DNA from 2 places in the Mesorhizobium newzealandense genome. Region 1 is predicted to be linked to the other one. Evidence: predicted binding sites of a transcription regulator. Region 1 holds the regulator's gene; the other holds the start of a gene.
What was found. Region 1 encodes HrcA, which represses chaperone genes, less so after heat shock. Its sites were predicted from a motif close to GTTAGCACTCNCNNNNNGNGAGTGCTAAC; they were not measured.
Positions count from the first base shown of each region.

Region 2: groES (co-chaperone GroES) is a predicted target of HrcA. The motif match lies at 1,628-1,656, and genes of this name have one in related genera.

Region 1 covers NZ_JBHUGZ010000002.1:70,732-74,143, reverse strand. Annotated here, with positions in the region: gene ACFSOZ_RS04470 (PQQ-dependent sugar dehydrogenase) at 1-1,132, opposite strand, end outside; gene ACFSOZ_RS04465 (hypothetical protein) at 1,217-1,414, opposite strand; gene hrcA (heat-inducible transcriptional repressor HrcA) at 1,438-2,523, opposite strand; gene rph (ribonuclease PH) at 2,701-3,412, shown strand, end outside.
Region 2 covers NZ_JBHUGZ010000030.1:609,054-612,465, reverse strand. Annotated here, with positions in the region: gene ACFSOZ_RS37085 (TetR/AcrR family transcriptional regulator) at 1-458, shown strand, start outside; gene ACFSOZ_RS37080 (hypothetical protein) at 888-1,301, shown strand; gene groES (co-chaperone GroES) at 1,718-2,014, shown strand; gene groL (chaperonin GroEL) at 2,077-3,412, shown strand, end outside.

The DNA of each region.
Region 1 (3,412 bases):
CGACGAAGGCGTCGCCTTTGTATTCGGCCGGAAAGCCGGAACCGGCGGGCAAGTTTTTTCCGTCGTAGAAGGCGATGTTGAGCGGCGCCGAATGCGCCTGTATCAGCACATCGGGAATGGTCGCCTTGCCGGCAAGGTCGGGGCGTTCACCCTTGTGGCGCGGATCCTCGTTGTTGCCGATATAATACCAGGGCCAGCCATAAAAGGCGCCGTCCTTGACCACGGTCGCATATTCGGTCGGCACATTGTCGCCGAGCGCATCGCGCTCGTTGACGACGCACCACAGCGCGCCGGTCGCCGGCTGAACGGTCATGCCCGAACAGTTGCGCAGGCCGGTGGCGACGATGCGGCCATTCCTGCCGTCGGGGTCGAAGGCCAGCACATCTGCGCGGCCGTCTTCAGACCCCCAGGCGGCACCCAATGGCTTCGACTTCGCCCACGCCTCCAAGCCGCCGTCCGGCTCCTTTGTCATACCCTCGGCGACGTTCGACCCCGATCCGACCGACAGGTAAAGCGTCTTGCCGTCCGGAGAAAAAACGATGTCGCGGGTCCAGTGATGACTGGCAGGAATGTTGTCGACGATGGTTTCCGGATCGCCGGCTGCCTTCAGGTCACCATCGCGGTAGGCAAAGCGCACGACGCTGTCGCTGTTGGCGACATAGACCCATTGCGGGTCATTGCCCGGCGGAAAGAAGGCGATGCCGTATGGCCGGTTGAGATCGCCGGCAAAGATGCCGTCCTTCGCCAGCTTCGCGCTGCCCTCGGCGAGACGATAGACGCGGATCTGGTTGGCTTGGCTGTCGGCGACGAACAGGTCGCCGTTCGGCGCGACGCGCACGACGCGCGGATTGTCGATACCCGACGCGATCAGCTCGGCCGAAAAGCCCGGCGGCAGTTTCGGCTTCGCGTCTGCCGGCCTTTCGACCAGGCCGGTGCTGTTCGAGGCGGATTTGCTGACGTAAGGCCTTGGCAGGTCTTCCGGCTTGATCAGGCGGCGCACCCCTGGCCTGTCGGCGCGCCAGTCGCCAAAGGCGGCCGCGCCTCTCAGCACCGGCTGCTCCGCCTGCTGGGCGAATGCCGCGGCGGTGAGAAACAGCGCCGCGGGAATAGCCAGCCCGGCCAATCGGATCATTCCGTCCTCCAACCCCGGCCACAGAGACAGGTTGCGAAGAGAACAAACGGGCGATTTCGTCGATCGTTCCGTGGCTTGCCAGCCTCAGTTGCCGGCGGCGTAAAAATCGTCGTCTAGGCGTTTTTCCAGTTCAACGAGATCGGCCGGCAGCGGCAGCCCCATCGCGCGCATTTCCCGCAGTTTTTCGCGCAACTGCTCGTGGATTTCGTGCTGGTCTTCCGGCTGGTTGATCATCTCTTCCAGCAACAGGCTGATCCGGGCCTTGAATTCTTCGAGCGCCATCGTCGTCTCCTCGGTTACCCAGCTCAACGCAGCATGCGGGAAATAAGCTGCGCCGTATAGTCGACCATCGGTACGATACGGGCATAGTTGAGCCGGGTCGGGCCGATGACGCCGAGCGCACCGACGACGCGGGCATCCTTGTCGCGATAGGGCGCCACCACCAGCGACGAGCCCGACAGCGAAAACAGCTTGTTTTCCGAACCGATGAAGATGCGCACGCCCGATCCCTGTTCGGCCAGGTCAAGCAGCTGGATCAGCCCGTCCTGCGTCTCCATGTCCTCGAACAGGTGCCGCAACAATTCGATGTCGGCCTGGGCGGTGACGTTTTCGAGCAGATTGGCGCGACCGCGCACGATGAGCCGAGCCGGCAGGCCGCTGTCGGCGCCCGCCCACACCGCCAGCCCCTTTTCGACCAGGTCCTGCGAGAGCGTGTCGAGCGCGGCCCTGGTCTCTTCCTTGATGCGGGCGATCTCGATCCGCGCCTCGGCTAGCGTGCGGCCGCGAATATGGGCGTTGAGGAAGTTCGAGGCTTCGTGCAGCTGCGAGACGGTGATGCCGGCCGGCAGCTCGACGACGCGGTTTTCGACGTCGCCATTTTGCGACACCAGCACCGCCAGCGCCTTGGTCGGCTCCAACTGGATGAATTCGATGTGCTTCAGCGCCACCTCGTTCTTGGCGGCCAGCACCAGGCCGGCGCCGCGCGACATGCCCGACAGCATCTGGCTGGCCTCGGTCAGCATGTGTTCGAGTGTCGCGCCTGAGCCGGACGCCCGCACCTGCGCCTCGATGGTGCGGCGCTCCTCGTCCGAGAGGTCGCCGAGTTCCATGAAGGCATCAACGAAGAAGCGCAGGCCGGCCTGCGTCGGCAACCGGCCGGCCGAGATGTGGGGCGCGTAGATCAGGCCGAGATGCTCGAGGTCGCTCATCACGTTGCGGATGGTGGCGGGCGACAGCGAGGACGGCAGGATGCGCGACAGGCTGCGCGAGCCGACCGGTTCGCCGTCCTTCAGGTAGGAATCGACGATGCGCCGGAAGATGTCGCGCGAACGCATGTCGAGCGACTGAAGCGCGGGCGACAGCAGACTGGGTTCGGCGACTGCCTTGGTCATTCGGCCAAAAACCTCCGGCCCAAGGATATAGACTTCACCACGGCCCGCGCAACCGGTGTCTGACTCAGATCACCCGGGGTGTCTGTATCAGATCACCCGGCCATTTTCCTTTGCGCCACGCGCCCCATGTGGTTACAAGCCGGCCAAGAATCCGAAAAATGACGGGAAAGAGCCTGAATGCGCCCCTCCAAACGCCAATTCGACGAAATGCGTGCCATCTCCTTCGAGCGCGGCGTCTCCAAGCACGCCGAAGGCTCATGCCTGGTGAAGTTCGGCGACACGCATGTCCTGTGCACGGCCAGCCTCGAGGAGAAGGTGCCGGGCTGGATGCGTAATTCCGGCAAGGGCTGGGTCACCGCGGAATACGGCATGCTGCCGCGCTCGACCGGCGAGCGCATGCGCCGCGAGGCCTCCGCTGGCAAGCAGGGTGGCCGCACGCTGGAAATCCAGCGGCTGATCGGCCGCTCCTTGCGCGCCGTGGTCGACCTGCAGGCGCTGGGCGAACAGCAGATCACCGTCGACTGCGACGTCATCCAGGCCGATGGCGGCACTCGCACCGCCTCGATCACCGGCGGCTGGGTGGCGCTGTATGATTGCCTACGCTGGATGGAAGCCCGCCAGATGGCCAGTGTCGCCAAGGTGCTGAAGGATCATGTCGCGGCGATCTCCTGCGGCATCCATGACGGCCAGCCGGTCATCGACCTCGATTATCTCGAGGATTCCTCCGCCGGCACCGACGCCAATTTTGTCATGACCGGCAAGGGTGGCATCGTCGAGATCCAGGGCACCGCCGAGGGCGAGCCTTTCTCCGAAGAACAGTTCGCCGCCTTGATGGGCCTGGCCAAGAAGGGCATCCAGCGCCTGGTCAGCCTGCAGCAGATGGCGGTGG
Region 2 (3,412 bases), on a different contig from region 1:
CCACCGTTTATCATTACTTCCCCAACAAGTCGGCGATCCTGGCGATGCTCTACGAGCGGTTTTCCGAGGTCAGCCGTGCACGATTGACAGCGATCATCACCGACGTCCGCGAGGCCAAGGACGTGATCATGGCTGCGGACCGGTTGCTTGACGACTATCTCAGCCGTGTCGCCGGTGATCCGGCCATCCAAGATCTGCAAAACGCCATCCAGGCCGACAAGGCACTCAAGAATCTCGACATCGCCGAAACCCGACATCAAGCCAAGATGTTCTGCGACCATGTCATCGCCCTGCTCGAGCCCGAGAAGCGCGAGCAGTTCGAACGCATGGTTCTTCTGATCTTCCAGCTAGCCGGTGGTGTGGTGCGCCTGGCGCTTGCCGAGGGCAAAGCGGAAAGTCACCAGACCATCGAGGATTACCGGTCGATCATCCACACCCAGCTGCGGCTCTTTCTCTAGTCGAGCGCGGCGCGGCGGCGGAACTCAACGCCCAACGCATCGAGGTGTCGGGCGGAATGAGCATCTAGTCCAAATCTGTCGGCAGCAAGGTTGGTGACGTGATGGTAGTGGGTCAGGCCGCTCGCGGGCCATACAACAAGCAGAAAATCTGATATTGTCTTTTCCTCCACGTCGGAGGGTTATTATTTATGACCCGTCATTGCATTATGCTGACGGATGATGGTTTGAACGTTGGGAGGTGGCAAATGCGCTTATTCTCTCAATTCGCTCTGCGGACTGCACGAACGCTCGCACTCCTACTGCTGGCTCTTACATTTGCCCGCCCGGTCAGTTCGCAAACCACGGCGCCCGACACGATCCAGGTCATTGCTCAGCAGCAGAAAGTGATCAGTCAAACATACAAACTGGAAAGGTACGGCGAGGGGGGTCATGTATCTGGAAACTCTTGCGCTGCTCGCAGCCTATGGCGGCTGGTCGCGCTATGACCCAGCAACCGCGGCATCGATGGGGACGAAGCGGATAGAAACCCTTAAACTACAGGAAATGGTGGGGGGACTAAAGCCGAACCTGGTCCATGCAATGACGGCAGTACAGCGAAACAAAAGCGTGTCCGAGGACGAACTGAAACGGTTTTCAGATATCTACCATAATGTCGAGACTCTATGCGCGGTGGCAATTGACGTGCATGACCTGATTGTGGACGGCAAGATCGACGAAGCCAACGCTCTCTATCGCGACAAATCTATCCCCTTGATAAACGCGATAAAAGCAGATTCATACACATTGATTTCGAGCTTGGAGGGCAAGATAGATAAAGCTGCACTTCATCGTCTCGCCAAGTAGGACGACGGGCGCGCCTCCCAACTCGCCGTAATCATAATCGCCGACGGGGTTCATAGGCAGAACCGCATACCGAGCATCGTCCTCGTCGGTATTGGCGCGAATGGTTTGCTGTTTGACCTTTGAGACACAAGAAATTGGGTTCCGCTTAGGGCGTTGACTAAGAGACCGCGCGACGGTCCCCACAGACGCGATGGGCAAATTCCACGTTGGCCCCGCGGCAACCGGCACATTCCGGAAACGAGCGGTTGCGGAAAACAAAATTTCACGCGCATGGGCAGTTCCGAACGCCTTGACTCTCGCCAGCCGCGAGCCTATTTCACCGCCACGTTAGCACTCGCCATTGGTGAGTGCTAACCATATGTCCGGCGCCGCCGGGCTGAGGAACTGTTCTCACCGTTCTCATCGAGGAAGAAAAAATGGCAAAGTCGAAGTTCCGCCCGCTTCATGACCGCGTGGTCGTTCGCCGGGTCGAATCCGAATCCAAGACCGCCGGCGGGATCATCATCCCCGATACGGCAAAGGAAAAGCCGCAGGAAGGCGAGATCATCGCTGTCGGCTCCGGCGCTCGTGACGAAGCCGGCAAGCTCGTCCCGCTGGACGTCAAGGCCGGCGACCGCATCCTGTTCGGCAAGTGGTCGGGCACCGAAGTCAAGCTCAATGGCGAAGACCTTCTGATCATGAAGGAATCCGACATCATGGGCATCATCGGCTGATATCAGGCCTTTCCGTCAACTGAATTCCCGGGCTCAATCCAAGCCCTTGCCAGGAGTTAAAAATGGCTGCCAAAGACGTAAAATTCTCCCGTGATGCCCGTGAGCGCATGCTGCGCGGCGTCAACATCCTCGCCGACGCGGTGAAGGTCACGCTCGGCCCCAAGGGCCGCAACGTCGTCATCGACAAGTCGTTCGGCGCCCCGCGCATCACCAAGGACGGCGTCACCGTCGCCAAGGAAATCGAGCTTGAGGACAAGTTCGAAAACATGGGCGCGCAGATGGTCCGCGAAGTTGCTTCGAAGACCAACGACATCGCCGGCGACGGCACCACGACCGCGACCGTTCTGGCGCAGTCGATCGTCCAGGAAGGCCACAAGGCGGTTGCCGCCGGCATGAACCCGATGGACCTGAAGCGCGGCATCGATCTGGCCGTGACCGAAGTCGTCGCGGCGCTCGGCAAGGCTGCCAAGAAGATCAAGACCTCCGAGGAAGTTGCCCAGGTCGGCACGATCTCGGCCAATGGCGACGAGTCGGTCGGCAAGATGATCGCGGAAGCGATGCAGAAGGTCGGCAACGAAGGCGTCATCACGGTTGAGGAAGCCAAGACCGCCGAGACCGAACTGGAAGTCGTCGAAGGCATGCAGTTCGACCGCGGCTACCTCTCGCCCTACTTCGTCACCAACGCCGACAAGATGGTTGCCGAACTCGAGGACGTCTACATCCTCCTGCACGAGAAGAAGCTCTCCAACCTCCAGGCCATGCTGCCGGTTCTCGAAGCCGTAGTGCAGACCTCGAAGCCGCTGCTGATCATCTCGGAAGACGTCGAAGGCGAGGCCCTGGCCACGCTGGTCGTCAACAAGCTGCGTGGCGGCCTGAAGATCGCCGCCGTCAAGGCGCCGGGCTTCGGCGATCGCCGCAAGGCAATGCTGGAAGACATCGCCATCCTCACCGGTGGCCAGGTCATCTCGGAAGACCTCGGCATCAAGCTCGAGAACGTCGGCCTCAACATGCTCGGCCGCGCCAAGAAGGTGTCGATCTCCAAGGAGAACACCACCATCGTCGACGGCGCCGGCAAGAAGGCCGAGATCCAGGGCCGCGTTGCCCAGATCAAGCAGCAGATCGAAGAGACCACGTCGGACTACGACAAGGAGAAGCTGCAGGAACGTCTCGCCAAGCTGGCGGGCGGCGTTGCGGTGATCCGCGTCGGCGGTGCGACGGAAGTCGAAGTCAAGGAAAAGAAGGACCGCGTCGATGACGCCCTCAACGCGACCCGCGCGGCCGTGGAAGAAGGCATCGTTGCTGGCGGCGGCGTCGCCCTGCTGCGCGCTTCGGCCAACATCAAGGCCACCGGCGCCAATGCCGACCAGGCTGCTGGCATCAACATCGTGCGCCGCGCGC